Regions from separate parts of the Neorhizobium sp. BT27B genome, predicted to be linked through region 1. Evidence: predicted binding sites of a transcription regulator. Region 1 holds the regulator's gene; each other region holds the start of a gene.

Region 1 (10,656 bases):
GGGTCAGGCACGCGGATCGGCGCAGGTGCGGTGATCGGCGCCAATGTCACGATCGGTCGTGATTGCACCATTGCTGCCGGCGCATCCATCGTCGCCTCGATGATCGGCAACGGCGTGATCATCCATAATGGTGCCCGGCTTGGCCAGGACGGTTTCGGTTATGCGCCGGGGCCGCGCGGCTTCATGAAGATCGTGCAGGTCGGCCGCGTTATCATTCAGGACAATGTCGAGATCGGCGCGAATACCACGATCGACCGTGGTGCGATGGATGATACCGTGATCGGCGAGGGCACAAAGATCGACAATCTGGTGCAGATTGCCCACAACGTGCGCATCGGGCGTCATTGCGGCCTTGCCTCGGGAACCGGTATTGCCGGCTCGACGACGATAGGCGACGGTGTGATGATCGGCGGTGCTTCGGGTATCAACGGTCACATTACAATCGGTGACGGTGTGCAGATCGCTGCCATGAGTGGCGTTGTCGGCGATATTCCGCCGAAGGCCAAATATGGTGGTATTCCGGCGCGACCAATGCCCGATTTCCTGAGAGATATTGCAGAAATAATGATGCGCTCCGATGAGCGCTCCAAGAAAAGAGGAGACCGGAATGGCTGAGGGCAACACGACCCTGGCGTCGGCAGACATCCAGCAGATCATGAAGCTCTTGCCGCACCGCTACCCTTTCCTGCTGGTGGACAAGATCATCGAGATCGACGGCGACAATTCCGCCATCGGCATCAAGAATGTCACCGCCAATGAGCCGCATTTTACCGGACATTTTCCGGAACAGCCGATCATGCCGGGCGTTCTGCTCGTGGAAGGCATGGCCCAGACGGCCGGTGCCATCTGCGCGCTGAAGGAAGGCGAGGGCGGCAATCTGGTCTACTTCATGACCATCGATAACGCACGTTTCCGCAAGCCGGTCGTGCCGGGTGACCGCGTCGAGTTCCATGTGACCAAGCAGAAACAGCGTGGCAACATCTGGAAGTTCCACTGCGATGCCAAGGTAGACGGCGCTGTCGTCGCAGAAGCAGATATCGGCGCGATGATCCGTCGTAAGGACGCGTAATGAGCACGATAGCAGCAAGCGCACGCATCCATCCGATGGCAGTTGTCGAGGATGGTGCGGTCATCGGTGAAAACGTTTCGATTGGTCCGTTTTGCCGGGTCGGTCCAAAAGTCGTGCTCGGCGATGATGTTGAACTCGTCTCCAACGCCGTTGTGACCGGCCGCACCAAGATCGGCCGCGGTTCGCGTATCTTCCCGATGGCCGTTATTGGCGGCGATCCGCAGAGCGTGCATCATGCCGGTGAGGAAACGACGCTTTTCATCGGTGAGAATTGCACCATGCGTGAAGGCGTGACGATGAACACCGGTACGGCAGAAGGCGGCGGCACGACTGTTGTCGGCGATCGCTGCCTGTTGCTTGCCAATTCGCATGTCGCCCATGACTGCATTCTCGGCAATGACATCATCATGTCGAACAATGTCATGCTGGCCGGCCATGTGAAGGTTGCCGATCGCGTCATTCTCGGTGGTGGATCTGCCGTGCACCAGTTCAGCCGTATCGGTCGTCAGGCCTTCATTGGCGGCCTGTCTGCCGTGAACTACGACGTCATCCCTTATGGCATGTTGAACGGTAATCCCGGCCTTCTCGGTGGCCTCAACGTCGTCGGCATGACGCGCGCCGGTATCGAACGGGCGACGATCCACAAGGTGCGTCGCGCCTTCAAGGATATTTTCGAAGGCGAAGGCAATATCCGCACCAATGCCGCGGCTCTGCGCGACGATTATCTGGATTGCCCGGAAGTTCTGGAAATCCTCGACTTCATCGGCGCCGATAGCGATCGTGCGATTTCCTCGCCGCATCGTGGCAAGGCCTGATCCCTTGGCCGGCGCTCCGGCAGAACATTCGAAAGGCCGCTTGGCGATCATCGCCGGAAGCGGCCTTTTGCCGTTATATGTGGCCGAAGCTGCCCGTCGGGCCGGTGAAAACCCGCTGATCGTTCCGCTGAAAAATGAAGCGGATCGTGATTTCTCCGCTTTCGAATGCGTGGTGGCGAGTGTCGGTGATCTTGCGACCATCGAAAAGGCTGTGCGTGAGCGTGGTATTGGCCGGGTCGTGATGTCCGGCGGCGTTTCTCGCAGGCCGGAATGGCGCGAGATCCATCCCACATGGCGCACGATCCGCAAAATGCCGTCTGTGGTGCGCACGCTGCTGGCCGGCGGCGACGACACCGTTTTACAGATGGTGATCCGCCTGTTCGAGGCGATGGGCTGCGAGGTCATGGGTGTGCACCAGATCGCGCCGGACCTTCTGGCAACGGTCGGCCCGCTCGGCCGTATTTCTCCGTCCGACGACGACCTGCGTGATATCCGCAAGGCCGGAGCCGCGGCGCGGTTGCTCGGCGAGCTTGATGTCGGCCAGGGTTCGGTCAGCGTCGGCGGCCGCATCGTTGCTTTGGAAGGTGTCGAAGGTACGGATGCTATGCTTCAGCGTGTGGCCGCCCTTCGTGCTGCGGGCCGCGTTTCGGCGCGCCGCAAGGGCGTGCTGGTAAAGCTTTGCAAACCGCAGCAGGATATCCGCGCCGACCTGCCGACCATCGGTCCTTCGACGGTTCGCAATGCGGTTGCCGCAGGCCTTGCCGGTATTGCCGTGCAGGCCGGCCACGCGCTGGTCCTCGACCGCGAGGAGATGATTGCGCTGGCGGATGCCGAGGGCATTTTTGTCTGCGGTATCGATGCAGGCTTGCCGAATGAGGGATTGTCATGAGTGAGCGCTCCCTCAAAATCGCCGTGGTCGCCGGCGAGGTATCAGGTGATCTGCTCGGTGGCGATCTGATCGCGGCGCTGAAGGCAAGAACCGGCGGCCATTTGGAACTGGTCGGCGTCGGCGGTGATGCGCTGGAAGGCCAAGGTCTGCACTCGCTGTTCGATTTCTCCGAACTCTCGATCATGGGAATAACCCAGGTTCTGGCGCGTCTTCCAGGCCTGATCCGCCGGATCGGCCAGACGGCGGATGCCATCATCGCCGCAAAACCGGATGTGCTGATCATCATCGACAGCCCGGATTTTACCCATCGGGTGGCGAAGAAGGTGAGGGCGGCTTTGCCCGATCTGCCGGTGGTCAACTATGTCTGCCCCAGTGTCTGGGCGTGGAAGGAATACCGCGCCAAGGCGATGCTGCCTTATGTGGATCGGGTTCTCGCCGTGCTGCCCTTCGAACCCGAGGCCATGCGCCGTCTGGATGGACCGCGCACCGATTTTGTCGGCCATCGCCTGACGGCTGATGCAGATATTCTGCGCGTGCGCGAATTGCGGGCACAGCGGCCGCTTAAAAATGCAGGCGATGCGAAAACGATCCTGCTCTTGCCGGGATCGCGCGGCGCCGAGATCAAGGCGTTGCTGCCGATCTTTGGTGAGGTGATGCAGGAGTTTGTGCGCCGCAACGGGCCGACACGTTTCATCCTGCCGACGGTCAAACGCCGCGAAGCTCTGGTGCAGGAGATCGTTGCGGGTTTCGAGAACAGACCCGAGATCGTGGTTGATCAGACGGGTAAGTGGGCCGCTTTTGCGCAAGCGGATGCGGCAATCGCAGCGTCGGGCACCGTCATTCTCGAACTGGCCCTGGCAACGGTACCGGTCGTCTCGGCCTACAAGGCCGACTGGCTGATTACCATGATGGCCAAGCGCATCAAGATATGGTCCGGCGCGCTGCCCAACCTCATTGCCGACCGTGTTGTGGTGCCTGAATATATCAATGAAGTCGTGCGTCCCGGCGCGCTCTGCCGTTGGGCGGAGCAGCTTTCGTATGACAGCGGCCCGCGCCGCGCCATGCTCGAAGGTTTCGATCTGACCTGGAAAAATCTCACCGTACCGGTGCCACCGGGTGAGGCTGCGGCAGCCATCGTGCTCGATCTCCTGGACAATAAAAAACCCGGCCATTGACCGGGTTTTTCTTTGTCTGATGTTTCTTAGCTTAGCGCTTGGAAACCGGAACGTAATCGCGCTGCGGTTCGCCGGTGTAAAGCTGGCGCGGGCGACCGATACGCTGCTGCGGATCTTCGATCATTTCGGCCCACTGGGCGATCCAGCCGACGGTGCGGGCCAGCGCGAAGAGCACGGTGAACATCGTGGTCGGGAAACCCATCGCCTTCAGCGTGATGCCCGAATAGAAATCGATGTTCGGATAGAGCTTCTTCTCGATGAAATAAGGATCGGTAAGAGCGATCTTTTCCAGCTCCATGGCGACCTGCAGAAGCGGATCGTCCTTGTGGCCGAGTTCGGCGAGAACTTCATGCGTGGTCTTCTGCATGATTTTCGCGCGCGGATCGTAGTTCTTGTAGACGCGGTGACCAAAGCCCATCAGGCGGAACGGATCGTTCTTGTCCTTTGCGCGGGCGATATATTCCGGAATACGGTCAACCGTGCCGATTTCCTGCAGCATGTTGAGCGCCGCTTCATTGGCGCCGCCATGAGCGGGGCCCCAGAGGCAGGCAATGCCGGCGGCGATACAGGCAAACGGGTTGGCACCCGACGAGCCGGCGAGGCGCACGGTCGAGGTCGAGGCGTTCTGCTCGTGATCCGCGTGCAGAATGAAGATGCGGTCCATGGCGCGGGCCAGAACCGGGTTCACCTTGTATTCTTCACACGGCACGGCAAAGCACATGCGCAGGAAGTTCGACGAATAGTCGAGATCGTTCTGCGGATAAACGAACGGCTGGCCGATATGGTACTTGTAGGCCATCGCCGCGATCGTCGGCATCTTTGCGATCATGCGCAGCGACGCAACCATGCGCTGGTGCGGATCGGTGATGTCGGTCGAGTCGTGATAGAAAGCCGACAGTGCACCAACGGTGCCGACCATGACGGCCATCGGATGGGCGTCACGACGGAAGCCGCTGAAGAACTTGTTCATCTGCTCGTGCACCATGGTGTGGTGCGTTACGCGATGATCGAAATCCTTCTTCTGTGCTGCAGTCGGCAGATCGCCGTACAGCAGCAGATAGCAGGTTTCCAGGAAGTCGCCGTGCTCGGCCAGCTGCTCGATCGGGTAACCGCGATGCAGAAGAACGCCGTTGTCGCCATCGATATAGGTGATCTTGGATTCGCACGATGCAGTGGAGGTGAAGCCGGGGTCGTAGGTAAAGGCGCCGGTGTTCTTGTACAGCGCGCCGATGTCTATCACGTCAGGGCCGATAGTGCCCTTCTTGACCGGCATCTCTACTTTTTTATCGCCAAGAACGATGTTTGCGCTCGTATCCGTCATATAATCCTCCGAAATAGGCGGAAATGGCGCTGGAGAAGCGCCAAAAGAAAAGAAGCGTCCTGATTAGCTATATGATCCGGCGCTCGCTGCCAAGCGCCTGTGGGCGGTATTTGTGCAATGCGAAAATTAACTAGGCAAACGACCTATAATAGCGGCAATCTGGGGTTTATATTTTCACATTTCCGATCTCGTCGTTCAGCCACTGCGCAGGAGGCTTGGGCCAGTCTGATCGGCTGGAAAGTGGCGTGACAGACATGTCTGCCGATTGACCTGAGAGTACCGAAAATGCAATCCTAAGTCGTGTTCGCTTGAATTTCATTTGGGAGGGCTGGATGTCGACGGAGACGATGCAGCAGTCGGCAAATCAGCCGAATTTGCCCTGCCAAAACGCTCTGCCGGACAGCTCGGAAACTCAGATATTGGCCGTGAAAGACTCAGTCCATGCGTCTCTGACGCAGACTGGCAATAGGCCGTATGGTCGCAGCCCGCTCCAGAGGGTTGCCGCAGGCGTCTCGTCCCTCTCAAGGTTCAGGCCGGGTGGCGCCGCTCCGGCCGCGCATCGTCCCTCATATGGCCTCGCCGCACGCCTGCTGAGCGCCTGGGCGCGTATGCAGTCCGCCACGATCGGGATGATAGCCGAGGAGCAGGCACACGGTCATGCCTTTCTGGCTCTGCCTGTTCTGATTGGCCTCGGGGCAGCCATATGGTTTGCGATGCCTTCCGAGCCTTCGGCGGGGCTTTTATCCGTGGCGTTTCTGTTCAGCCTGGGGTTCGCGTTTATCCTTCGAGGCACGTACGGCCGCTTTCGTTCCGTCGTGCTGATCGCTGTTCTGCTGACCGCGGGCATGTTGCTGGCGGCTTTTCAGGACTGGCGACGCTCCACCGTCGTTCTGGATCAGCCGGTCACGACGGTGGTGACGGGTGTCGTCGAAATGCGCGAACCCAGTGGCGAGGGGCGCTGGCGGTATGTGCTGGCGCTCGAAAGCACGGCGTCGCCGCAGCTTCGTCGGCCGCCGACACGCATCACGCTGTTGTCGCGAACGCGCCAGCCTGCTTTCGACATCGGAGACCGGATTGGCGGGCGGGCGCGGATATCGCCGCCTTCCGGACCGGCGTTGCCCGGCCTCGTCGATTTCGCCTTTTCCTCCTATTACGACGGCATAGGCGCGATCGGCTTTTTCTACGGTGCCCCCACGCTGATGAGTGGACCGGTTGCCGAGACCTGGGCGCAAACACTTGAGCGAACCGTCTTTGCATGGCGCAGCGCGATCGCCTCGCGCATCCGCGCAACCGTGCCCGGTGATCCCGGCGCGTTTGCCGCCGCCATCGTCACCGACGAACGGCGAGCGATTTCCGATGAAACGACCGAGGCTTTGCGCGTGTCGGGCCTTGCCCATATCGTTGCCATATCCGGTCTGAACATGGCGCTGGCGGCGGGCATCTTTTTTATCGGCATGCGCAGTCTGCTTGCGCTTCTGCCAGGATTTGCCCAGGCCTTTCCGGTGAAGAAACTGGCCGCGGCCGCGGCGCTGTTGATGGCAACCGGCTATTACCTGACTTCGGGCTTCGGTGTATCGGCAGAGCGCGCCTACATCATGATGGCGATCATGCTGGCCGCCGTGTTTTTCGATCGCCCATCGATCAGCCTGCGCAATGTGGCGTTGGCGGCGCTTGTCGTTCTTGTCGTCTCACCCTCGGAGATATTGGGGCCGAGTTTTCAGATGTCTTTTGCGGCAACGGTGGCGCTGGTCGCAGGTTATTCTGCATGGAGCAGGCGCGGGGCGGCGCAAGACGGCGAAACGCCATGGCGACCCGCGGCACTCAAGCCCGTTCTGGCGATCGGGCATCTGGCCGGCGGGGTTTTCGCCACATCGCTGATCGGCGGTCTGTCGACGGCTATCTTTTCCATCGACCATTTTCACCGGATATCGACCTATGGACTGGCGGCGAACCTGGCCGCCATGCCGTTGGTCTCCTTCATCGTCATGCCCTTCGGCCTGATCGGTATGCTGTTGATGCCATTTGGCCTCGACGGCTTTTTCCTGAAGGTGATGGGCGTCGGGCTGGAGGGCGTTATCGTTGTCGCCAAGATGGTTGCGACCTGGGGAGGTGATGTTGCCATCGGGCGCCAACCGTCGTGGTTTCTGCCCGTCGCCACAGCCGGTTTTCTGATGCTGACCTTGCTGCGCACACGCCTTCATCTGCTGGGTTTGCCGCTTCTGGCACTGGCCATCTTTCTGTCATGGCGGGTGGCGCATGATCCGCCGCCGGATTTTCTGGTTTCCGAAGATGGAAGCCTTGCCGCCTTGCTGGGCAATAAGCAGGTCGCGACCAATCGCGCGCGTCCGCCCGGTTTCATTTATTCGCAGTGGCGCCACGCATTGTCATTGCCCCAGCCTGCGGCGCCGACATTGCTGGACACGCCATCGCCGAAAAACGGTACAACGACATCGGCAGAGGTTGCGGTGCTGCTGCCGAATGGAGCGGCCGTTCCAAAAACTGCGGATGGATTGAGGTCAGTCTCGACGAGCATGGGAGGAGAGCAGCAGGCCACCGCACTGCGAGAGGCCAACGCACCGAAAGAACGAGCGACATCACGACGACCGCCCCTCACGCCCGAAGAAGTATTTCAAGCGCGGCAGGCGATGCAAAAGGCTCTGCGCGAAAGTGTATTGGATACATTCGTCTGCGCAGGCCGGTCATGGTGTGTCGCAAGAACAACCAGCGGCCCGGCGGTCGCTGTGGTGGAAGATGCCCGCTTTGCCGGGCCTGCCTGCGATGTCGCGCAAATGGTTGTTGCGGCACGTGCCCGTTTTGATCGCTGTCGTTCGGGCGCATTGATGATCAACGGCGAGGCGTTACGCAGAACAGGAGCATTGGAAATCCGCTTCAACGGAAATTCTGATCCCAAACAATGGTCGATCGCCGCCGCCATGGTCGGCGCCGATCGCTCCTGGACGCGTCACCGCGACTATGACTGGCGGCGCAATCTTTTTGATCCGACACTGCCGGAGCCGCTGCGCTTTTTGAGCGGCAAGGCAGGTATCAGTGGTAACGGCGAATGAGGCCGACGAGCTTGCCCTGCACCTTGACGCGTTCCTGCGGGAAAATGCGGGTCTCATAGGCCGGGTTGGCCGCTTCGAGCGCGATCGATGCGCCCTTGCGGCGGAAACGCTTGAGCGTCGCTTCCTCGTCGTCGACCAGCGCCACGATGATATCGCCCGGCATTGCCGTGCTGCCGTTGCGGATGATGACCGTATCGCCATCCAGAATGCCGGCCTCGATCATCGAATCACCACGCACTTCCAGTGCATAATGCTCACCGCTGCCCAGCATTTCCGGTGGCACGGCAATTTCATGCGTCGTGTTCTGGATCGCCGAGATCGGCACGCCGGCCGCAATGCGGCCCATGACCGGCACGGTTGTTGCGGGCATACTGTCATTGGCAACAGGCGGCGGTGTCACCTGACGCACGGGCTGCGTCTTGCCGAGGCTGCCTTCGATGACGCTCGGTGCAAACGGTTTGCGCGGCTGCAGGCTTGCATTGTAGGCGTCCGGCAGCTTGATGACTTCCAGTGCGCGGGCACGGTTCGGCAAACGGCGGATGAAACCGCGTTCTTCAAGCGCAGTGATCAGGCGATGGATGCCTGATTTGGATGCCAGATCCAGCGCATCCTTCATCTCGTCGAACGATGGAGGGACGCCGGATTCCTTCATTCGTTCGTGAATGAACAGAAGCAGTTCCTGCTGTTTGCGCGTGAGCATGGCGGGTCCTCAAAGGTGAAACAAATCCAGAACGGACACTATATGTTCCATGTGTGTTCTGCAAGTGGCGAAAAATGGTAGTTGCGCGGAACGAACAGTGCTGCGGCTGGTCTTGATCGTGCAGCCGGAAAGATCGATCACTAAGACAATCAACGCTTGGAAATGGGCTGCCATGTTCACGATCGATCATCTCGTCCTGCCGACCATGTCGCTTGATGGCGCCCGCCGCCGATTGAAAGCACTGGGCTTCACCGTGGCTGCAGATGCCGCCCATCCCTTCGGGACGGGAAATGCCTGTGTTTTCATGGGTGACGGTACTTATCTCGAGCCGCTTTCCATAGTGGATCAGGCTGCCTATGATCAGGCATTCGCCGATGGAAACGTGTTTGTCCGGCAGGATGGTGAGTTTCGCACTCCTGCAGGTGAGGAGGGACTGTCCGCCATGGCGCTGGCAACCGACGATGCGCAGGCGGATGATGCCCGGTTTGTCGAGGCCGGGGTCTCTGCCGGCAAGATGCTGGAATTTTCGAGATTTGCCAAATTGCCGGACGGGACCGAAAAACTGGCCCGTTTTCGGCTGGCCTTTGCGGCGCGGAGTGACGCTGATTCTTTCGGCGTCTTCACATGCCAGCGGCTCGATCCCCTGCCGGCAGATCGATCGGCGCTGGAACGTCATGAAAATGGTGTCGCGGCTTTGTCCCAGGTTGTTCTGCTGGCGGGGAATACGCAGGAAGACGTCGAGCGGATTGGGACCGTGCTTGATGCAAGCGCTGAAAAATTCGATTTCGGTGATCACAGGTTTGCCGCAAGCAATGCGGTTTTAAGGCTCGTTGACGCCAAAACCTTTGCCGACACGTTTTCTTCCGCAGGCGATGCGGCGTCATTGTCGCGAACCGGTCTTGGCCGTGCCGCGGTGATATTCCGTGTTCCCGATCTTGCCGTGACACGGGCGGTGCTTGCTGCTAATGACGTCGCATTCATGGATAAGGGCAGTCGCATCGTGGTTGCCCCGGCGCCCGGACAGGGTGCCGTATTTGCTTTCGAGGAGTGATCATGGCTGTCAGCGCCAAGGCCGAAGTAACCGTCGGCGAGGGGGCCAAGCAGGTCCTTTTTTCCAACAGCAAGAAACTCTCCCTGATTGCCGGCCCCTGCCAGATGGAAAGCCGCGATCATGCCTTCATGATCGCCGGCACTCTGTCTGAGCTTTGCGGCAAGCTCGGCATCGGCCTGGTGTACAAATCCTCCTTCGACAAGGCGAACCGCACCTCGATCGCCGGCAAACGCGGCATCGGGCTTGATACCGCGATGGAGATCTTTGCCGATCTCAAGAAGGAGTTCGGTTTTCCGGTTCTCACCGACATCCACACCGAAGAGCAGTGCGCAGTCGTCGCCGAGACGGTGGATATCCTGCAGATTCCGGCCTTCCTGTCGCGCCAGACCGATCTTCTGGTGGCTGCCGCCAAGACCGGCCGCGCCATCAACGTCAAGAAGGGCCAGTTTCTGGCGCCCTGGGACATGAAGAACGTCCAGGCTAAATTCACGGAAAGCGGCAACGGCAACGTGCTGCTGTGCGAGCGAGGCGCCTCGTTCGGCTATAATACGCTGGTGTCCGACATGCGCTC
Region 2 (10,656 bases), on a different contig from region 1:
CGTCATCCCAGGAACTCGTGGGCGACGTCGCATTATTGTCGTCCCACTCGGCGCTCGCTTGCGTCCAATGCTGATGCTCCTGCCCATCCGGATTTCCGGCCTGTTCCCACAGCTCGTACGCCCGGCGGGTAATCCAGTCGTCACGTTCGGATTCCATGCTTCCTCCCTTTGTGGCTTGTAGCGGGACCGCGCTCTCCTGCGCGGCCCCATTTACATTACGCGGCTTTCTTCGAGCCCTTGGGGTTCGCGGATGCTTCGCCGAGCTGGGTCAAAAGCTGATCGGTCTCGAGCTCCTCCTGCAAGGTGGTGTCGAACAGTTCCACGGCTTCGGTCAGGCCAAGCTGTTTCGCCCAGCTTTTCAGAGTGCCGTAGCGGGCAATCTCGTAGTGTTCGACGGCCTGCGCGGATGAAATCAGGCCGGCGTCCAACGCAACCGAACCCTTGAACTCGTCAATGATCTCTTCGGCCTCTGCAATGATGCCCTGGATGGCTTCACAGGTCTTGCCGCGCGCCGGCTTGCCGATCAGCTCGAACACCTGCTGGAGGCGCTCGATCTGGCCTTCCGTCTGCTCTTTGTGCTTCAGGAAAGCTGCCTTGCCTTCCTCGGACTGCGAAGCGCGGGCCATTTTCGGCAATGCCTTCAGGATCTGCTTCTCCGCAAAGTAAATGTCCTTCAGCGTATCGAGAAACAGGTCGTCCAGTTTCTTCTCTGCCATGATTGTTCTCCTGAGTTACGGGAAGCCGGGCATGTCGATGCCCTGCGGTGTGCGGGCCGATAACGTGATCTCGCAGACGTCGTTCCGTCGTGATACGGACGCTGTGTCGACGGTACGGTGTCGTACGAAAGTCAGTTTTTGGCCGTTGCAAGCTTCTATGACGACGGGCGACAAGCCGGATTCGGTCTGTCGAGTAGCGGCCGCTTTCGGTTCGCGGGGATCTAGACTTCGTCCTTGGGTAATTTGCCCTCAGCGTTACGCAGCCCATCCTCCGCCGCTTTCTTTAGCTTCTCGCGATCTTTGTCCGCGACTGCGGGGTCGCTGCGCGCAGCATCGCTGGTCGGGTCTGGAGTGTCGTCGGTCACAGTGGCGTCCTCTTCCGTCGAACGTTTCGGAATCTAGTTGTTAACCTAGCGTTTTTTCCGAACTGCTTTCTGCGGGATCAAAATTTATGTCCCAATCCTTATTGGGGCCTTTCTGACCGAGCGGGACCTTACGCTCGGTAACGTCCTCGGATCCAGTTATTACAGTTGGCTTGGCGCTGTGGACGCCGGATGCATGTGGATCCGCCTGGGACGGCGCGTATCGACCTTTTGCATCGTCTTCCGGGTTGGCCATTTTTTCCTCCATTTTGGTTCACTTTGAGCGGTCTGCGCTCTTGAGGTCACATCAACGGTTCATGCCGCAGACGAAGCCGATGACGGCGGCGATACCAACCGCCGGCAATGGTTTGGCGCGGATGCGCTCCTTTAGGTCAACGAGTACATCAGACGCTTGCGCCTTCGCGACGCGCATTGCCGCCGAACCGATCTCGCTGGCGCTCTCCCGCAGGCGTGCCACCTCCGCCTTCAGAGCTTCAAGCTCTTCGCGGGAAGATGCAAATGTCGCCGCATCGGTCTGCTCGGGCTCCCTCGTCGCTGCCAGAGCCTTATCGACGAGCGGCGCGTCTGAGCCAAAGCTAACCTCCTTTGGGAGAGACGGCACGATCCCGGTTGGAACGGAGGTTGTTGTCGCCGAGACCGGGTCGGAGGCCGGGAATGAGCCTTTCAGACTAGCCTCGAGTTCGGATTCGGTGCCTTGGGATAGCCGCGCTTGTTCTTGTTCAAGAGCCTCGACTGCTGGGGATTTCGGCGGGGTCATCGGTGTCCTCCTGGGTTCCATCCACGAACACTTGCTGAGGCGTAAGGTTCCGTTTGTTTCAATCATCGTCGGTCAACGAAACCAGCCGCAATTCCCTGCGTTTGTAGTTGTGACCTCTTGAAACAGGAGACAGCCTCATGGCCGACGATAGCACCACCACCATCCGCGCTACGTTTGATACGCGCGAAGCAGCAGACCTTGCCGTCGAGCATCTAGTGCAGCAACACGGGGTTTCGCGCCCAGACATCTTCATCCAGTCTGCGACCGATCGAAACACAATAGGCTCCAAGCCTTCCGGTGGCGACGCGTCGCACGAGGGCGGATCACGCAATGACGCCCCGCTCGAAGGGGAAATCGAGGTCTCGGCTGATATCGCTTCTGACCAGATTGCGGCTGTTCAACGCAGCCTCGGTGACGCGGGCGCGATCCGCGTGTCTGGACGCTGAAAAGTTTTGTGGGGCCGGCATAGTGCCGGCCCCGCTCGTTTGCACATCAATGCGTTGAAGATGAAAAGCCAAAAACCTCGGTAGTTTATTGCGATCCAACTATGGATCGTCGGTTCGAATCTGCTCAAGACTCAGTCACTGCATGACTGAAATCGATCATCGTGGTAGCCGTTCGCGTGCTCTGCGATAGGACAGTCAGATTTGCCCACCCAGTTCGATATGTTTTCCGACAATCTGTCTGCGTCGCCATCGTCTGATCGCCGGCAACCGGTCCGAGAGTCAACAAGCAAGACTATGACCGAGGCGGAGATGGTCGCACATCTGTCCGGTACCGGGCGCTTCCGCATTCTGCAAAAACTTGAGCAACGCGAGATCGCAGCAATAATCCGGCCCGAATTTCCATTGAGAGGCATCATCCTCGATACCGAGACAACCGGGCTCAGCCCTCGCAAGGAAGAGATTATCGAGATAGGCCTGATCGCCTTCACGTTTGATCATGCCGGTGCGGTTGGCGACATAACGGGCAGCTATGGTGGTCTCCGGCAGCCCGAGAAATCCATCCCGCCCGAGATTACCAAGCTGACCGGCATCACAGACGAAATGGTGACCGGTCAGGCGATTGATATGCAGCGTGTCAACGAACTTGTCGCGCCCGCCGATCTCGTGATCGCGCACAATGCCAGCTTTGACCGCCCGTTCTGTGAAGCGTTTTCTCCGATATTCTCGGATAAGGCCTGGGCCTGCTCGAATGCGGAGATTGACTGGTCGGCGCGCGGTTTCGAGGGAACGAAGCTTGGATATCTCATCAGTCAGGCCGGCTATTTCCATGACGGCCACAGAGCGCTCGATGACTGTTTCGCCTTGCTGGAGGTTATGGATCGAAAACCTAACGAAGGCGCGGAGACGGCGTTTTCAGAACTCTACCGAGCCAGTCTGAAATCACGCGTACGCATCTTTGCCGAAAACAGCCCATTCGACCTGAAGGATCACCTGAAGGCGCGTGGATACCGATGGTCGGATGGAAGCGAAGGACGGCCGAAATCATGGTGGGTCGAAGTGGACGAGCCCGATCTTGCCGACGAGCTTCACTATCTGCGCACCGAAATCTACCGATATCCGGAAGCAGATCCGCCCATCAAGTATCTGACCGCCTTTGACCGTTTCCGCGCCTAGCGGTTCGAAATGAGGAAGATGAATTTTCGGATTTGCATATTGCGCATAGCTGGGCTGCGACACAGCCTCTGACCCGGCGTGAGGGATCGTATATAACAACTCCAACGAAGCGATGTACCTCCTCCCACAGAGCTTCGGGTTTCATGCGGCCCACTCCTCCTCCCAAGGGTAGCATGAATGGACAGCGGCACTCCTCCTCCCAGCCGGTGTCCAATGATTTCGAAAAGCCTGCGCACTCCTCCTGCGCAGGCTTTTTCGTTTCTACCTACATCCCGAAATCCAATTGCGACTGATCCTCATCGCCATCTTCGCCCTGATCGTTCGTTAGCGAGGATAGGGTCACGCCAAGCAACCGCACCGACAGCTTGAACGGATAGACGGTCGCGAGAAGCCCTGTTGCTGCTTCAAGAATCTCGTTGCCGTTGGCAAAGGGAAGGGCGGTGGTCTTGCTGCGCGTCGCCTGGGTGAAGTCGGAATATTTGATCTTCACGGTGACGGTCTTGCCGCTGAAACCTTTTCCCTCGCAATAGCTCCAGACCTTCTCCGCCAACGGCTTCAATTCGCTCGTCGCCAGATCAAGATCGTCGATATCTTGGCTGAACGTATCTTCGGCGCCAACGGATTTTCGCACGCGGTCGGGCCGAACCTGACGATTATCGATGCCGCGGGCGATGCCGTAGAAATAGGGACCGGACTTTCCGAAATTCTGTGTCAGGAAAGTGAGAGACTGCGCCTTGAGATCTGCGCCGGTCTCGATACCGAGCCGATGCATCTTCTCGGCGGTGGCCGGCCCGACACCATGGAATTTCTTGACGGCGAGGCCTCCGACAAAAGCCGGGCCGTTCTTCGGCGTGATCACGGCTTGGCCATTGGGTTTGTTGAGGTCCGACGCCATCTTGGCCAGGAACTTGTTATAGGAAATCCCGGCCGATGCGTTGAGGCCGGTCGTCGCTTTGATCTTTGCGCGGATTTCCAGCGCGATCTCTGTGGCGATCGGCATGCCCTTCAGGTTTTCCGTCACGTCGAGATAAGCCTCGTCCAGTGACAAGGGCTCGATAAGAGGCGTGTATTCGGCAAAAATCTCGCGGATCTGCTGCGAAACGGCACGATACACTTCGAACCTTGGCTTCACAAAAATCAGATCCGGGCATTTACGCGCCGCCGTGACCGACGGCATAGCCGAATGGACCCCGAATTTGCGGGCCTCATAGCTGGCGGCCGCCACGACGCCGCGGGCGGCAGCACCGCCGACGGCCAACGGCCTGCCGCGCAGCTCCGGATTGTCCCGCTGCTCGACCGACGCATAGAACGCATCCATGTCTACATGGATGATTTTGCGGAAGGTCTCTGCCGGGATCGTGTCTGTCATGGTGCTGCCGGAAGGTCCAGGTTGAGGCTCGATAGTTGGAACGGATAGTGAACATATCACCGTTCCCGCCGATCGCAAACAGCTGCTTCAGTGCACCGAACTGTCGGATGCCCTTGCCCGGCTACAGGAGGCTACCCGCGCGTGCCTCGGCGGCCTTCTTCTGCACGAATATCGGGGAAGGAAGGCCCCAGCGCGCATGCACCAGCTGCGTTTTGCCGTCGGCCGTGTTGCGAACGATCGGCCCCATCTGATCGGGGTTCATCTGGTAGGCGGGCATGAGGTTGATTAGGCTCTCGGCGTCCTGGGCCCACTTCGAGACCCAGTCCTTGTCTTCCATCCGATAAAGAGCGCACATTGCAGGCTATCCCTCCGCTCAGAGCCTGTCCGAGAATTGAGTTGAGTGATCGGGCCGATGGGTCGGCTTTGCCGTTCATCCAAAGCGCTGGGTCGTCGAGCGTTTCTTCGCCTGGATCAGCCGAAATCGACGACTGTGGAAAGACCCGGAGGCAACGATAAAGTCGGCCGAAGCATTTCTCTATGCTGCATCCATCATGACGCTGACAAGGCGCATCGCACGACCATCATGAATTCTCGGACGGACTCTCAGACAGATGAGGAAATCTAGCGCATCGCCAGCGATCCGCTAGTCGAGCTGGAAACATCGGCATTGTCCTGCCGCTCCCGCAAACCTTTGTAGGCCGCATGGCGCAGCTTGCCGTCGGCCATCCAGGCGCGAAACTCGATCTCGGCTATCGATACGCTGAAGGTTAAGGCGCGGAATTTTCAGTGACAATATCGCAAAAATATGAGCTCAACGCATAGCTCTCGTGACTTAGACAAACAGTGGCAAGCTATGACCCGCAAAAAGCCGAGAGTGGGCACGCCACGCCGCAGAAGACTGCTTGATTTTAAGGCAAGTGGTGTATCCGGGCGATGCGGCCTGTTCGCCCATGGTGCGTTGCAATAACTATTTTACTTTACAAGAGAGAATGATTTTGTGAAGTTGCGGCATCTGATCATTTTCGATAGGGCCGAAGACATTGTCGAACCTCCGTTTTGCCACCCGCCTCAACTCCTTCGCTTCGAACCCTGCCGGCGAATGGCCGGACCTGAAGGGCAAGCCGACGGTCCTGCAGATGGCGGCGCGTGCCGCCAAGGTCGATGGCTTGACGGATCTGGACCTCAATTATCCCGATCACGTCGGTGAAAAGCCTGCAGAACTGAAGCGTAAGCTGGAAGATATGGGCCTGGCAATCAACGGTTTTGCCATGCGCTATTACACCAATCCGGCTTTCAAGCTCGGCGCCTTCACCCATCCCGACGAATCGGTTCGCCGTGAAGCGATCGACCTGACCAAGGCCGGTATCGATGCAGCCCGCGAAGCCGGTTCCAACCTGATGACCATCTGGCTCGGTCAGGACGGCTTCGATTATGCCTTCCAGGCTGACTATGATCGCATGTGGCAACACGAAATCGATGGAATTCGTGAAGTTTGCGAACATGACGCCGACTGCCTGATCTCGATCGAATACAAGCCCAACGAGCCGCGCTCCTACAGTCTGATGCCGGACTGCGCCACCACGCTTCTGGCCATCAAGGAAGCGGGCTGTGCCAATCTCGGCGTCACGCTCGATTTCGCGCATGTGCTTTATGCCGACGAACAGCCGGCTTTCGCCGCCGCCATGATCGCCCGCCACAGCCGTCTGCTCGGCGTTCACCTCAATGACGGTTATGCCAAGCGCGATGATGGCCTGATGGTCGGTGCGGTGCACTCGATCCAGACCATCGAACTGCTGCGCCAGATCCGTCGCGACGGTTACGATGGCGCGATCTATTTTGACACCTTCCCGGACATGACCGGCCTCGATCCGGTTCATGAATGCGAAGTCAACATTCAGACCGTCAAGCGCATGCTCAAGGTCGTCGATCGTCTCGAAGGCGACAACCGCCTCGGCAGCGCGATCGACCGTCAGGATGCCGTCACCGCGCAGTCGATCATTCAGGAGGCAATGCTTGGCGACGTCGCTTGAGGGAGCTCCAAGAGACATCTTCTATTCCAACAACCACACCTGGGAGGATACTATGAACAGACACCTGAAATCCGCGTTTGCCGGCATGGCGCTGGCGCTGATGGCAAGCGCGGCCTTCGCGCAGGAGCTTGCACCGCTCAACTCGGATACCGAAAAGGACCGGGTTGACTGGTCGCAGCTTGAAGCGAAGTACGGCGCGTTTCCGAAAATTCCGGAAGGCACGCGCGCCGGTGGCGTTTCCAAGACGCTCACCAACGAATACTGGCGTTCGCTCGGCGAAGGTTACGAGAAGTTCGGTGAGAAGGCCGGCGCGACCGTTGCCTATCAGGCAGCGCAGAGCGAAGGCGATCAGTTGGGTCAGCTGACGATTGCAGAAGGCATGGTCACCACCGGCTTCAACGTCATTCTCGTGTCGCCGCAGACCGATGCCAACCTGCAGCCGGTCATGGAGCAGGCCAAGGAAGCCAACATCCCCGTCGTCAACGTCAACGATGCCGTCGTGCCGCAGGCCGAGCACTATGTCGGCAACGTCCAGCGCGATAACGGTGTGCGTGTTGCCAAATGGTTCATCGACAACCGTCCGGAAGGCGGCAAGGTCGCCATCATCGAAGGCCAGGCCGGCGTGTTTGCCGCTGTCCAGCGCACGGCGGGCTTCAAGTCCACCATCGGCGAGAACTCCAAGTTCCAGGTCGTTGCCAGCGTTCCGGGTAACTGGGATCGCCAGCAGTCCTACGATGCCGCCACCAACATTCTGCAGCAGAACCCCGATCTCGTCGGCTTCTATTGCAACAATGACGGCATGGCACTCGGCGTCATCGAGGCGGTCAAGGCTGCGGGCCTGCTCGGCAAGGTCGCCGTGTTCGGCACGGATGGCATTTCCGACGCCTACAAGTCGATCGAAGCCGGAGAACTGACCGGTACGGTCGACAGTTTTCCGATCCTGACTGGTGAAGTGGCGATGGAAACGGCACTTCGTCTCGTCGCAGGCCAGAAGGTGGCACGTGTCGTCGCCACGCCGCAGGCGCTGATCACCAAGGACAACCTTGCCAAGTACAAGGGCGACGGCGTCGATGTCCGCGCCGTGCTGATGAAGGATGCTGCGTCCGCGCAGTAATCGCAACAGGAGCCGGTCCTCCCGAGGCCGGCTCCCCTCCTTTGATGAAAGCACCGAGATGACGACAACGGCTCGCCTCAAGTTCGAGGGCATCACCAAGACCTTTCCAAGCGTCAAGGCGCTTTCGGACGCGACCTTTTCCATAAAGCCCGGTGAAGTTCACGCTCTTCTCGGCGAAAACGGCGCCGGCAAATCGACGCTGCTGCGCATTCTGTCCGGTGTGTCGCGCCAGACCAGCGGCGAGTTTTACGTCGATGGCAAGCTTGCCACGTTCAAGAGCCCCGAGGATGCCCGCCGCGCCGGCATCGCCATGATCCATCAGGAGTTGCAGCAGATCCCCAATCTGACTGTCGCGCAGAACATGTTTCTCGGCCATCCGTTGAAGACTGCCGGCGGCTTGCTGGTCAATCGTCGCGAACAGGAAAAGCGCGCGGCCGCAGCGCTTGCCATGATCGACCCGTCGATCGACCCTTCGACGCCGATCAAGAACCTGAAGGTGGCGCAGCGGCAGATCGTCGAGATCGCCCGCGCCCTGCTGGAAAACGCCAAGATCGTCGCAATGGACGAACCGACGTCCAGCCTGACGCCGGCCGAATTCGAGAGCCTCGCGGTCATCATCGAGAAGATGGCGGCCTCCGGCGTGGCGATCATCTATGTCTCGCACAAGATGGATGAGGTTTTCCGCATCTGCCACCAGGGCACCGTCATGCGTGACGGCAACGTGGTCGGCACGGTTGACCTGCGCACCGCCGCACAGTCGGACGTGATCGCGATGATGGTCGGCCGCGAGCTGATGCAGGAAGAACACAATTCGTTTGTGAAGGATGACGTTCGCGTTGAAGTGCGGGGCCTTTCCTCCGCGGTCACGCATGTCCGCGACGTCTCCTTCACAGTAAGACGCGGCGAAGTCGTCGGCATTGCCGGCCTGGTCGGCTCCGGCCGTACCGAGCTTCTGCGTCTTCTGGCCGGCGTCGACAAGATCGGATCCGGCGAGATCAGCATCGACGGCCGTGCGCTGAAGCTGACAAACCCGCGCTCCGCCATCTCTGCCGGGATCGGTCTGTTGCCGGAAGAGCGCAAGCGCGAGGGCATCATTCCCATGCGCCCGGTGTCGCTGAACATGGCGCTGCCGTCCTTGCGGAAATTCGTAAAGGTCGGCGTCGTTCGCCATTCGACGGTTAACAATACTGCCGAAACATTGCTGAAGCGGGTCAACCTGCGGCCGTTCCAGATCGATCGTCCGATCAAGCTGTTCAGCGGTGGCAACCAGCAGAAGGCGATCATCGCCCGTTGGCTGGCCGCCGGATCTGAAATCCTCTTGTTCGACGAACCGACACGCGGCATCGATGTCGGTGCCAAGTCCGAAATCTATCATCTGATCGAAAACCTCGCCGCCGAAGGCAAGTCCGTCATCGTCGTCTCCTCGGAACTTCCCGAGGTTATCCGGCTGTCGGACCGGGTCATCGTCATGCGCAACGGCCGCATCGCCGCCCAGCTGGAACGACACGAGCTGACGGAACAGGCCATCGTCTCGCACGCCGTCGGCGATGCCGAGCCAAATACCCATTCCTCGACGCAGGAGCACACCCATGTCTGATATCGCCGCCGAAACGCCCAAGCGTTCCTCGAAACTTTTCAGCTCGTTCTCGCTGCGTGATGCCGGTACGCTCATCGGCCTGATCATCATCATGGCCGTGTTTGCGGCGCTGGTGCCGGGCTTCCTGTCCGAGCGCAACCTCATCAACATCCTGCAGCAGTCGAGCATCAATGCCTGCATCGCGCTCGGCATGACGCTGGTCATCATTTCCGGTGGTATCGACCTCTCGGTCGGCCCGACGGCTGCGATTTCCGCCGTGCTGACGGCTGCTCTTCTGGTGACGGGCGTGCCCGTGCCGGTGGCGCTTCTTGCCGGTCTCGGCATTGGTGCCTTCTGCGGTCTCGTCAACGGCGTGCTGGTCGCCTATGTCGGCCTTCAGCCGTTCATCGTCACGCTCGGAACGCTCAGCACTTACCGCGCCATCGCGTTGATCTATACGGGTGGCAATCCGGTTCTCGGTGTGCCGCAGAGCTTCCGGTCATTGTTCAATGGCAATGTTGCCGGCATTCCGAACTCGGTCATCATCGTTGCGGTTGTAGCCTTCGGAGCCTGGGTCCTGCTCAAGAAGACGCCGATTGGTGAATATCTGCTCGCCGTCGGCGGCAATGAAGAAGCCTCCTATGTGGCCGGTGTGCCTATCGCGCTCACCAAGATCACTGCCTATGTGATCTCCGGTGTTCTGGCGGCGCTTGCATCCTTCATCCTGATCGGTCGCCTCGGTGCGGCAGAGCCTATCCTCGGCAATCTGTGGGAACTCGATGCGATTGCAGCTGCCGCCATCGGTGGTGCGTCGCTGATGGGCGGCAAGGGATCGATCGTCGGCACCATCCTCGGCGCCATCATTCTGGGTGCCATGCGCAACGGTTTGACGTTGATGAACGTTCAGGCTTTCTATCAACTTCTCGCAACCGGCCTTATAATTCTTGTCGCAATGATGATTGATCGCGCGACAAGGGGACGGGGATGAATTCCGACAACATGGATCCGAAGGCAGTCGGCCCGCGCATTCGCATGCGCCTGCCGCTGCTGACGCCGCTGGAAGCAAGGGTGGTCGAGACCGTCTTTGCACTG
Region 3 (10,656 bases), on a different contig from region 1:
GCGAATACAAGGTCGTTCCGGTCTTCAAGGGTACCTATCCGGAAACCCTGACGGCTGCCATCGCCGCTTTCCGCGCCGGTCAGCAGCCTGCCATCGTGCAGGTCTTCGAAGTCGGTACGGGCACCATGATGGCCGCCAAGGGCGCCGTCTACCCGGTCTATCAGGTCATGAAGGACGCCGGTGAGCCTTGGGATACCAAGGGCTTCCTCGCTCCGGTTACCGGTTATTATTCGGACGCCAGCGGCAACATCCTGTCGATGCCGTTCAATTCGTCGACGCCGATCATGTATTACAACAAGGACGTCTTCAAGAAGGCTGGCCTTGATCCGGAAGTCGCGCCGAAGACCTGGGCTGAACTTGCCACCATGGGCAAGAAGATCGTCGACAGTGGCGCTGCCACCTGCGGCTTCACGCTGAGCTATGCTGCCACCTGGGTTGGTCTCGAAAACTACTCTGCCATTCAGGACCTGCCTTTCGGCACCCTGCAGAACGGTTTTGGCGGCACCAAGACCGAATTCACCTTCAACGGCCCGAACCAGGCCAAGTTCTGGGACGGCCTGAAGAAGGCTCAGGACGACAAGGTCTTCAAGTACGGTGGTCCGGGCGGCGCGGCTGAATCGGCTCCGATGTTCTATTCGCAGCAATGCGCCGTCTATATGGGTTCGTCCGCTTCGCGCGCCGGCGTCATCAACAACGCCAAGGGCTTCCAGGTCGGCTTCGCGCCGATGCCTTACGACGATACCGTCACCAAGGAGCCGAAGAACTCGATCATCGGCGGCGCCACCCTGTGGACGCTGAACGGCCAGAAGGACAAGAACGTCTACAAGGGCGTTGCCAAGTTCTTTACCTACCTGTCGAAGCCGGAAGTCCAGGCCGACTGGCACCAGTTCACCGGTTACCTGCCGATCACCAACGCTGCTTACGAACTCGGCCAGTCCCAGGGCTACTACGCCAAGAACCCGGGTTCCGACATCGCCATCAAGCAGATCATGCGCGGCACGCCGTCCGACAACTCCAAGGGTGTTCGTTTCGGCAACCTGACGCAGATCCGCGATCTGGTCGACCAGCAGTTCGAAGCTGTCCTGTCCGGCAAGAAGACCGGCCAGCAGGCTCTCGATGAAGCAGCCAAGCAGGGCAATGCCATCCTGCGCGAATTCGAAGCTGCAAACTCGAACTAAGCTTCGTCCAACGTCACGAAACCCTCCCCGCCAGCGGGGAGGGTCTTTTATTGGGGCCTGTTTTCGGGCCTGTCTTGATCGGGATCGTCATGCAGACAAAGCGCACTGTCTTCCAGGCTCGGCTGCTGCCCTACGCGCTGCTCGCGCCGCAGCTCATCATCACATTGATCTTCTTCGTCTGGCCGGCCCTGCAGGCCGTTCGACAGTCATTCATGCGTGAAGATCCGTTCGGCCTCAGCGAAAAATTCGTCTGGTTTCAGAATTACACGCGCCTGATCGGCGATGCTTCTTACCTCAATTCGCTCAGCGTCACTTTCGTGTTCGCTGCCGGCGTCACCGCCGTGTCGATGACCGTGTCGCTGCTGTTTGCCGTCTGCGTCAATCGCGCCATCAAGTCGGGCCGTTTCTACACGACCATGCTGGTCTGGCCTTATGCGCTGGCGCCGGCTGCCTCCGGTCTTCTCTGGTGGTTCATGTTCAACCCCAGCGTCGGCCTCATTCCCTATGTGCTGAACATGGTCGGTTATGACTGGAACCATCGCCTGCACGAGGGCGATGCCATGATCCTGATCATCATCGCCGCGTCCTGGAAGCAGATTTCCTACAATTTCCTGTTCTTTGTTGCCGGCCTGCAGTCCGTGCCGCATTCTTTGACGGAAGCGGCCGCGATCGATGGTGCCGGCCCGGTCAAGCGTTTCTGGACGGTGGTTTTCCCGCTTTTGTCGCCGACCGCCTTCTTCCTGGCCGTCATCAACATCACCTATGCGATGTTCGATACGCTGCCGATCATCGATGCCGTCACCACCGGCGGCCCGTCGCAGTCCACCAACATTCTCGTTTACAAGGTTTATGCCGATGGCTTCATCGGTCTCAGCCTCGGCCCGTCCGCCGCGCAATCCGTCGTCCTGATGCTGATCGTGGTCCTTCTCACCGTCGTCCAGTTCCGCTGGGTCGAGCGCAAAGTCCAGTATTGAGGCGCCGCAGATGGTCGAAAATCGTCCCTTCCTTTCCTTCCTCACCCATCTCGTGCTGATCGTCGGCGTGCTGATCGTGGTCTTCCCGGTCTATCTCGCCTTCATCGCCTCGACGCATGGCCCGACCGACTTCATGAGCGGCCTCGTGCCGCTGCTGCCGGGCGATCAGATGGTCGCCAATTACGGCTATCTGCTCGGTTCCGGTGAATCGACGGCCGGTGCGCCGCCGTTTACGCTGATGCTGCTCAACAGCCTGTGGATGGCGCTGCTGATCGCCTTCGGCAAGATTTCCATCTCCATCCTGTCGGCCTTCGCCATCGTCTATTTCCGCTTTCCGCTGAGAACGGTCGCCTTCTGGGTGATCTTCATGACGCTGATGCTGCCGATCGAGGTACGCATCCTGCCGACCTACAAGGTGGTCGCCGATCTGGGCATGCTGAATTCCTATTCCGGCCTCGTCATTCCGGTCATTGCCTCGGCCACCGCAACCTTCCTGTTCCGCCAGTTCTTTCTGACTGTGCCGGAAGAATTGATGGAAGCCGCCCGCGTCGATGGTGCCGGCCCGATGAAATTTTTCCGCGACATCCTGCTTCCGCTGTCGCGCACCAATATCGCCGCTCTCTTCATCATCATGTTCATCTACGGATGGAACCAGTATCTCTGGCCGATGCTGATCACCACGGAGCCGCACTATTACACCGTCGTCATGGGCATCAAGCGTCTCGCCAACGTGCTCGACGGCGACAATCAATGGAACCTCGTGATGACGGGCGTCATCCTGGCGGGCCTGCCGCCGGTTCTCGTCATCATCTTCATGCAGCGCCTTTTCGTCAAAGGCCTGGTTGAAACGGAGAAATGATCATGGCTTCGATCGATATCGAAAGCGTCGGCAAGGTTTATACGGGCGATGTACGCGCCGTCACCGACATCAATCTGACCATCCAGGATGGCGAATTCATCGTTCTGGTTGGCCCATCCGGCTGCGGCAAGTCCACGCTTCTGCGCATGCTTGCCGGCCTCGAAACCATCTCAGAGGGCAACGTCAAGATCGGCCCGCGTGTCGTCAATCAGGTCGAGCCGGCCGATCGCGACATCGCCATGGTGTTCCAGAATTATGCGCTCTATCCGCATATGACCGTGCGCCAGAACCTGGAATACGGTCTGAAAAACCGCAAGACGCCGAAGGCAGAGATCGATACGCGTGTTGCTGAAGCCGCCCGCATGCTGGAAATCACCCAGTATCTCGATCGCAAGCCGCGTGCACTGTCCGGTGGCCAGCGCCAGCGTGTGGCCATGGGGCGTGCCATCGTGCGCAAGCCTTCGGTCTTCCTGTTCGACGAGCCGCTTTCCAACCTCGATGCCAAACTGCGTGTTTCCATGCGCGGCGAGATCAAGCGCCTGCAGCGTCGCCTTGGCACGACCTCGATCTACGTCACCCACGATCAGCTGGAAGCGATGACGCTTGCCGACCGCCTCGTTGTCCTCAATGGCGGCAAGATCGAACAGGTCGGCTCGCCGCTGGAAGTCTACCACACACCGGCATCCACCTTCGTTGCCAGCTTCATCGGCTCGCCGGCCATGAACCTGGTGAAGGCCGAGTGCCAGGGCGACAAGCTGACGATTGGCTCTGCGGTCCTTTCGTTAAATGGCTACATGCCAACCTCGGGTCCCGTCACGGTCGGTCTGCGCGCCGAAGACCTGCATGTCGTTTCGGGCGATGAAGGCATGCAGTTCGCCGTCGATTATGTCGAGGAACTGGGCTCGCAGCGTCTCGTGCACGGTCTCGTCGGTGATCAGTCGATAACCATCGCGCTTGCCGGCGAAAGCGAAATCCCTGCAACCATGCGCATCGGCATCGATCCGGCACGACTGCATTTCTTTGCAGCCGAAGATGGCAAGCGGATCACGACTGCCGATCGCACTGCAGCCGCAATCGATGTGCCGAGCCCGGTGCCGGTCGGCTAAATCGAAACAAAAAACGCGCGGTTGCTGCAATTTTAACGATTGTTGCAACCGTTGCATTACCCTTTCTGGATATCGTTCTCTGCGGTTAGGACAAGGGGATCGATATGGCCTTGCATTATCTCGGGCTTGCAATCGCGGCCGTCGGCATTCGCAACAGGGCTCAGACGCCTTTTGCCAACCAGCTTTCACCATTTATCGGCGGTTGTTCCACGGCTGCCGAGATGAAGTCTCATCCTATCGAACCGACCTGGGTTCTGTCAGGTGATCCGCAGGCGCGTTTTGCCGCCCACTCCGAGGCTGCCGACAAGTTCGCCTCCACGGGTGTGTGGGATTGCACGGCCGGCAGCTTCCGCTGGTTTTTCGGCTGGGACGAAACGGTCGTCATCCTTGAAGGTGAAGTACATGTGACCGCAGAGGACGGCAGCGAACGCACGCTGCGCGCCGGCGATGTCGGTTATTTCCGCGGCGGCACCTGGGCCACCTGGCATATCGACAACTACGTCAAGAAGATCGCCTTCATCCGCAAGCCGCTGCCCATGCCGCTGTCTTATGCGTTTCGCGCCTGGGCGAAGTTCGGCCCCAAGCGCAAGGGTGGTCTCGCAGCCTGAAAAGGCAGTAACGATAAGCCTGCCGAAGCAGTTGCCATTGAGCGCCCGCCGTCCTACATCAGGCGGGCATTTTCAAAGGGTGGCTTATGGCGAAGATCAAGACAGTCGCGTTCCAGATGGATCATGTTTCCGGCATTAATATTGCCGGAGATTCAACCTTTGCCATGGCGTTGGAAGCGCAGACCCGCGGCTACCAGGTCTTTCATTACACGCCCGACCGGCTGACCATGCGTGACGGCAGGATATTTGCCGGTCTCGAGCCCATGGAACTGCGCGACGTCAAAGGCGATCACTATACGCTTGGCGAAAAGGAACGTGTCGACCTCTCCACCATCGACGTCGTCCACCTGCGTCAGGATCCGCCCTTCGACATGGGCTACATCACCTCGACGCATCTTCTCGAGCGCATTCATCCCAAAACGCTGGTCGTCAATGATCCGGCCTGGGTGCGCAACTCACCGGAAAAGATCTTTGTCACCGAATTCGCGGACCTGATGCCGCCGACGCTGATCTCGCGCGATCCTGCTGAAATTGCCGCTTTCCGTCAGGAACTCGGCGATATCATCCTCAAGCCGCTTTACGGCAATGGCGGCGCCGGCGTGTTCCACTCGGCCCGCGACGACCGCAACTTCACCTCGCTTCTGGAAATGTTCGGACAGCTTTATCGCGGCGAGCCCTATATTGCCCAAGGCTACCTGAAAGAGGTGCGCAAAGGCGACAAGCGCATCCTGCTGGTCGATGGCGAGCCCGTGGGTGCCATCAACCGCGTGCCGGCCGAAACCGACAGCCGTTCCAACATGCATGTCGGCGGTCGCGCCGAACCGACCGAACTGACGGCGCGGGAACGGGAAATCTGCGCCCGCATCGGCCCCGCCTTGCGCGAGCGCGGTTTCCTGTTCGTCGGCATCGACGTCATCGGCGATTACATGACGGAGATCAACGTCACCTCGCCGACCGGCATTCGCGAAGTCAAGAAATTCGGCGGTGCCGATGTCGCCAGCCTGCTCTGGGACGCGATCGAAGCCAAGCGCAACGCCTGAACACATCACCAAAGCTGATGGACGGCCCGCTCTTGACCAGCGGGCCGTGCTCGTTCGTTCCCGTCCCTTTTAGCCTTTGTTCTCCGATTGCAACCGGCCTCAACTGAAATGAACGTTATGCGCGAATTTGTTCTGCAATCGTTCTTGTTTGGCGTGCGTTTCTGTGCTTGATTGCAATCCGGGGTGGCGCATGGCGTGTATTTGCCCCGCATCTGCAGGTTGGGGGCGGTGGCAATGGTGGCGCGTGTCAGTACGGTTGCATTCCAGGGCATAGAGGGCGTTCCGGTCGATGTGCAGGTCATGATCGGGCCGGGCAAGATAAACATGCATATCGTCGGCCTGCCGGACAAGGCGGTGGCCGAAAGCCGCGAGCGGGTGCAGGCAGCATTGCACGCTTCGGGCCTTGCTCTACCGGCCAAGAAGATCACCATCAATCTGGCGCCGGCCGACCTGCCCAAGGAAGGCTCGCATTTCGACCTGCCGATCGCGCTCGGGCTGATGGCGGTGCTCGGCGCCATTCCCGCCGATGCGCTTGCCGGTTATGTCGTCCTCGGAGAACTCAATCTCGATGGCACGCTGGCGCCTGTTGCCGGAGCCTTGCCGGCTGCAATCGGTGCCAGCGGTCTGGGCAAGGGGCTAATCTGCCCGGCAGATAGTGGTACCGAAGCCGCGTGGGCCGGCAATGATCTCGATATTCTGGCGCCCCGCAGCCTGATCGCGCTCGCCAACCATTTTCGCGGTACGCAGGTTCTGTCGCGGCCGCAGCCGGCCATCCGCGCGCCGGTGGGTGACCTGCCGGACCTCGCCGATATCAAGGGCCAGGAAAGCGCCAAACGGGCACTGGAAGTGGCAGCGGCCGGTGGCCATAACTTGCTGATGATCGGGCCACCCGGTTCGGGAAAATCCATGCTGGCCGCGCGTCTTCCGTCCATCCTGCCACCGTTGACGGCGCCGGAACTGCTGGAAGTATCGATGATCCATTCGATCGCCGGCCAGTTGTCCGGCGGCAAACTGTCGGATCGCCGGCCATATCGTGCGCCGCATCACTCCGCCACCATGGCGGCTTTGGTCGGTGGTGGCCTGCGTGCCAAACCGGGGGAGGCGTCGCTTGCTCATCATGGCGTGCTTTTTCTCGACGAGTTTCCCGAATTTTCGCCGCAGGTTCTGGATGCGCTGCGCCAGCCGCTGGAAACTGCCGAATGTGTGATCGCCCGGGCCAATCACCGCGTCTCCTATCCGGCCGGCATCCAGCTTGTTGCCGCCATGAACCCGTGCCGCTGCGGCATGGCGGGCGAACCCGGCCATACCTGCGCTCGCGGTCCACGCTGTGCGGCCGACTATCAGGCGCGCATTTCCGGCCCGCTGATGGATCGGATCGATATCCGCATCGAGGTGCCTGCCGTCTCGGCGGTTGATCTGATCCGCCCGGCTGCCTCTGAAACCAGTGCCGATGTCGCTCGCCGTGTTGCCCGCGCCCGTGCGCGTCAGCAGGAGCGTTTCGAGGCGGCCGGGCAGCGCGGCATCACCACCAATGCTCGTTGCTCCACGTCGATGATCGAGGCCTTTGCCGCGCCGGATGCAAGCGGACTGCAATTGCTGCGGGATGCGGCGGAGAAACTGAGATTTTCCGCGCGCGGTTACCATCGGGTGCTGAAGGTTGCCCGCACCCTGGCCGATCTGGATGACAAGGATATGGTCGGCCGTATCCATCTGGCCGAGGCTATTTCCTACCGGATGGCCGGGGAGAGAACGGCGATGGCGCCTGCCTGAACATCCGTATTCCTCTCTTTCGAAGAGGCGGATATGCTTGACCGTCCTGGGATGAGAGACGGCACGGCACGGATCGCCATGGGAGGTCGCGATGGATGATGCGAAGACAAACCCGAAAGTGGACGCCTATTTCGACCGGCAAAAGAACTGGCGGGCGGAATCGCAGGCACTGCGTGCGATCGTGCTGGCCTGCGGGCTGACGGAGGAGCTGAAATGGGGAGAACCCTGCTACACGGTCGATAATGCCAATGCGATCATCATCCACGGTTTCAAGGAATATTGTGCCCTGCTGTTCTTCAAGGGGGCCTTGATGAAGGACCCGGATGGCATCCTCATTCGCCAGACGGAAAACGTGCAGGGTGCGCGACAGATACGGTTCACCGATGCGGCCGAGATCGAGCGGATGAAGGACGTTCTGGCTGCTTATGTTCTGGATGCGGTTGCGATCGAAAAAGCCGGGCTGAAGGTCGAATACCGCAAGACCGAGGAATTTCCGGTTCCGCAAGAGTTTCAGGACAGGCTGAACGCGGAAGCCGCACTGAAATCCGCCTTCGAGGCACTGACGCCCGGTCGGCAGCGCGCCTACCTTCTTTATTTCGCAGCGCCCAAACAGGTGAAAACGCGCGAGGCAAGGATCGAAAAATGCGTGCCACGCATTCTGGAGGCCAAAGGCCTCAACGACTGAAAGGTAGCGATGGGGACGCGATTTTCACCGCGCCCCGCTTTGTCTCTTGTGTGGCGAGCTTAGCCGCCAAGCCCTTCGAACAGCGCGGTGGAAAGATAACGCTCTGCGAAGGAAGGGATGATCACCACGATGTTTTTGCCGGCATTTTCCGGCCGGCTGCCTATCTCGATGGCTGCCTTCAGCGCGGCACCGGAAGAAATGCCGACTGGCACGCCTTCCAGCCGCGCCACATGGCGGGCGGTTTCCAGAGCGTCGGCGCTGGCAACGGTGATGATCTCGTCATAGATTTCCGTATCGAGAATTTTCGGGGCAAAACCGGCGCCGATGCCCTGGATCTTGTGCGGGCCGGGTTCGCCGCCGGAAAGCACCGGCGATTCCTTCGGCTCGACAGCGATCACCTTGACGTTCGGATTGCGTGCCTTCAGCACCTGGCCGACGCCGGTAATCGTGCCGCCGGTGCCGATGCCGGCAACAAAGATGTCGACCTTGCCCTCGGTGTCGTTCCAGATCTCTTCCGCCGTCGTCTTGCGGTGGATTTCCGGGTTGGCCGGGTTTTCGAATTGTTGGGGAATGACGGCATCCGGCGTGGAGGCCGCCAGCTCCTCGGCCTTGGCGATGGCGCCCTTCATGCCCTTGGCGCCTTCGGTCAGCACCAGTTCGGCGCCCAGAAGCGCCAGCATCTTGCGGCGCTCGATCGACATCGTTTCCGGCATGGTGAGGATCAGCCGGTAACCCTTGGCGGCGGCGGCAAAGGCGAGCGCAATGCCGGTATTGCCCGATGTCGGCTCGATCAGCGTCGTCTTGCCGGGCGCGATGCGGCCAGCGGCTTCGGCCGCTTCCAGCATGGCAACGCCGATACGGTCCTTCACGGAAGCGATCGGGTTGAAAAATTCCAGCTTGCCCAGAATATTGGCTTTGACGCCCTTTTCGCGTGCCAGCTTGTCGAGCCGCACCAGCGGCGTATCGCCGATCGTCTCTGTAATGGAGGAATAGATGCGGCCGCGGCCGGGCTTCTTGTCGGACATTGTTTTCTCCGTTCAGGCGTATGAAGGCAAAATAGGATTTCTTGAAGGCCTATGCGAGAACAGTCTGTCGGTCGCCATGGGTTGGCGGAGAAAAAAACTCTGTTTTTGCGTTGTTCTGGATTAAACCTTTCGCCGCAGCAAAGCACATTGACAAACAACAGCTTGACCACCGGAGTTGCCAGTGACCACAGCCCTCGTGATTATCGATGTTCAAAACGCCATCCTGTCAGGGCTCGGCACGCCGGATCGCCAGCCGGCAATCGATGATGCACTGGATGCGCTTTGCGCGCGTCTTGGCAAACTCAAGCAGGCGGCGCATGTCGCCGACATCCCGGTCGTTCTCGTGCAGCATGACGGCAGCGAAAAGCATAGGCTGGCGGAAGGATCACAGGGTTGGGAGTTACGGCCGGAAATTGCTGCCGGCGACGGTGATGTGATCGTTCGAAAACGCGCCTGCGACAGCTTTTTCGAAACCGATCTCGACGAGCGCCTGCGCGAGCGCGGCATCACTAGGCTGGTCGTTGGCGGCTGCATGACGCAGTTCTGCGTCGATACCACCGTGCGCCGCGCCGTCTCCATGGGTTATGACGTGACGCTGTTGGCCGATGGCCACATGACGGCGGATATGGGCCGCCTGTGCTTCGAGGATGTCATTGCCCACCACAATATGGTGCTGGACGATTTCGATGCGGGTGACCATGCCGTCACAGTGCGTGCGGCATCCGAAATCCGTTTCTGAAAGTCAGAAATGTGCCAGTTCCGGCAGCCGGATCGGCCCTGCGGGTCGCAGATGCGCCGGTCCGCGCATCATCAGCACCAGAGGGTCGTCATCCATTGCCGCCGTAGCATTGCAGGCAAGCAGGTCTGGCACGAAATCGACGGCGATACGGCCCGTTGTGAGGTTGAGCCCGGCCTGGATGTCGCCAAGCGTCGGTATCGTTGTTGCAACGATATCGAGAAGCTCGACCATGTCGCCTTCACCCTGCCGCCAGGCAATGATGGCATCCAGCGTTTGAAGGTAGTCGAGGCGCACGTCGTCTGAAAGCCAGGTGTTGAGCAGGAACATCTCGCTTTGCCTTGCTACCGCAAATCGGTCGGAAACCGGTTTTCGCCTCGCCAGCATTTTTTTGATCAGCGCAAGATCGTCGGGGTCGCCGAAATCCATCCGCCGCGGCGGTGGAATGGCGCTGCCGGCCACGCAGGTTTCGGCCAGAAAACGACTTTGCGGCAACACCACAAATCCGTGCTTCTCATAAAGCCCTGGCTTGTCGGTATAGAGCAGGACGGCTTCGAAGCCTTGATCATCGTACCATGTCAAAGCTTTTTCTATCAAATCGCGAAACAGTCCGAGCCCACGAAACTCCGGCCGCACCGCCCCGGATTGCAGTCCCGCTGCACGTACCGCCCGGCC

Evidence for each region. The regulator LexA, encoded in region 1, represses DNA repair genes until DNA is damaged. The targets are predictions, from matches to a motif close to TGTTCNNNNTGTGTTCNG.
Region 2: a site for LexA is predicted at 4,881-4,898, ahead of dinB (DNA polymerase IV). Genes of this name have one in related genera too.
Region 3: a site for LexA is predicted at 5,894-5,911, ahead of AAIH70_RS17920 (YifB family Mg chelatase-like AAA ATPase). Genes of this name have one in related genera too.

The regions. Positions count from the first base shown of each region.
Region 1 covers NZ_JBCIYT010000001.1:47,598-58,253, reverse strand. The annotation lists gene lpxD (UDP-3-O-(3-hydroxymyristoyl)glucosamine N-acyltransferase) at 1-615, shown strand, start outside; gene fabZ (3-hydroxyacyl-ACP dehydratase FabZ) at 608-1,069, shown strand; gene lpxA (acyl-ACP--UDP-N-acetylglucosamine O-acyltransferase) at 1,069-1,884, shown strand; gene AAIH70_RS00255 (LpxI family protein) at 1,889-2,773, shown strand; gene lpxB (lipid-A-disaccharide synthase) at 2,770-3,948, shown strand; gene gltA (citrate synthase) at 3,980-5,269, opposite strand; gene AAIH70_RS00240 (ComEC/Rec2 family competence protein) at 5,878-8,334, shown strand; gene lexA (transcriptional repressor LexA) at 8,315-9,034, opposite strand; gene AAIH70_RS00230 (VOC family protein) at 9,207-10,085, shown strand; gene kdsA (3-deoxy-8-phosphooctulonate synthase) at 10,088-10,656, shown strand, end outside.
Region 2 covers NZ_JBCIYT010000019.1:41,898-52,553, forward strand. The annotation lists gene AAIH70_RS29290 (DUF2934 domain-containing protein) at 1-157, opposite strand, end outside; gene AAIH70_RS29295 (ferritin-like domain-containing protein) at 216-719, opposite strand; gene AAIH70_RS29300 (hypothetical protein) at 938-1,081, opposite strand; gene AAIH70_RS29305 (hypothetical protein) at 1,122-1,334, opposite strand; gene AAIH70_RS29310 (hypothetical protein) at 1,386-1,856, opposite strand; gene AAIH70_RS29315 (hypothetical protein) at 1,994-2,302, shown strand; gene AAIH70_RS29320 (3'-5' exonuclease) at 2,504-3,475, shown strand; gene dinB (DNA polymerase IV) at 3,741-4,844, opposite strand; partial or broken gene AAIH70_RS29330 (SOS response-associated peptidase) at 4,972-5,199, opposite strand; partial or broken gene AAIH70_RS29335 (IS5/IS1182 family transposase) at 5,261-5,431, shown strand; gene AAIH70_RS29340 (sugar phosphate isomerase/epimerase family protein) at 5,885-6,874, shown strand; gene AAIH70_RS29345 (sugar ABC transporter substrate-binding protein) at 6,927-7,988, shown strand; gene AAIH70_RS29350 (sugar ABC transporter ATP-binding protein) at 8,047-9,585, shown strand; gene AAIH70_RS29355 (ABC transporter permease) at 9,578-10,552, shown strand; gene AAIH70_RS29360 (MurR/RpiR family transcriptional regulator) at 10,549-10,656, shown strand, end outside.
Region 3 covers NZ_JBCIYT010000006.1:240,448-251,103, forward strand. The annotation lists gene ugpB (sn-glycerol-3-phosphate ABC transporter substrate-binding protein UgpB) at 1-1,178, shown strand, start outside; gene ugpA (sn-glycerol-3-phosphate ABC transporter permease UgpA) at 1,268-2,152, shown strand; gene ugpE (sn-glycerol-3-phosphate ABC transporter permease UgpE) at 2,163-3,011, shown strand; gene ugpC (sn-glycerol-3-phosphate ABC transporter ATP-binding protein UgpC) at 3,014-4,117, shown strand; gene AAIH70_RS17910 (cupin domain-containing protein) at 4,222-4,725, shown strand; gene gshB (glutathione synthase) at 4,812-5,765, shown strand; gene AAIH70_RS17920 (YifB family Mg chelatase-like AAA ATPase) at 6,000-7,535, shown strand; gene AAIH70_RS17925 (YdeI/OmpD-associated family protein) at 7,627-8,220, shown strand; gene cysK (cysteine synthase A) at 8,280-9,245, opposite strand; gene AAIH70_RS17935 (cysteine hydrolase family protein) at 9,427-9,984, shown strand; gene AAIH70_RS17940 (GNAT family N-acetyltransferase) at 9,988-10,656, opposite strand, start outside.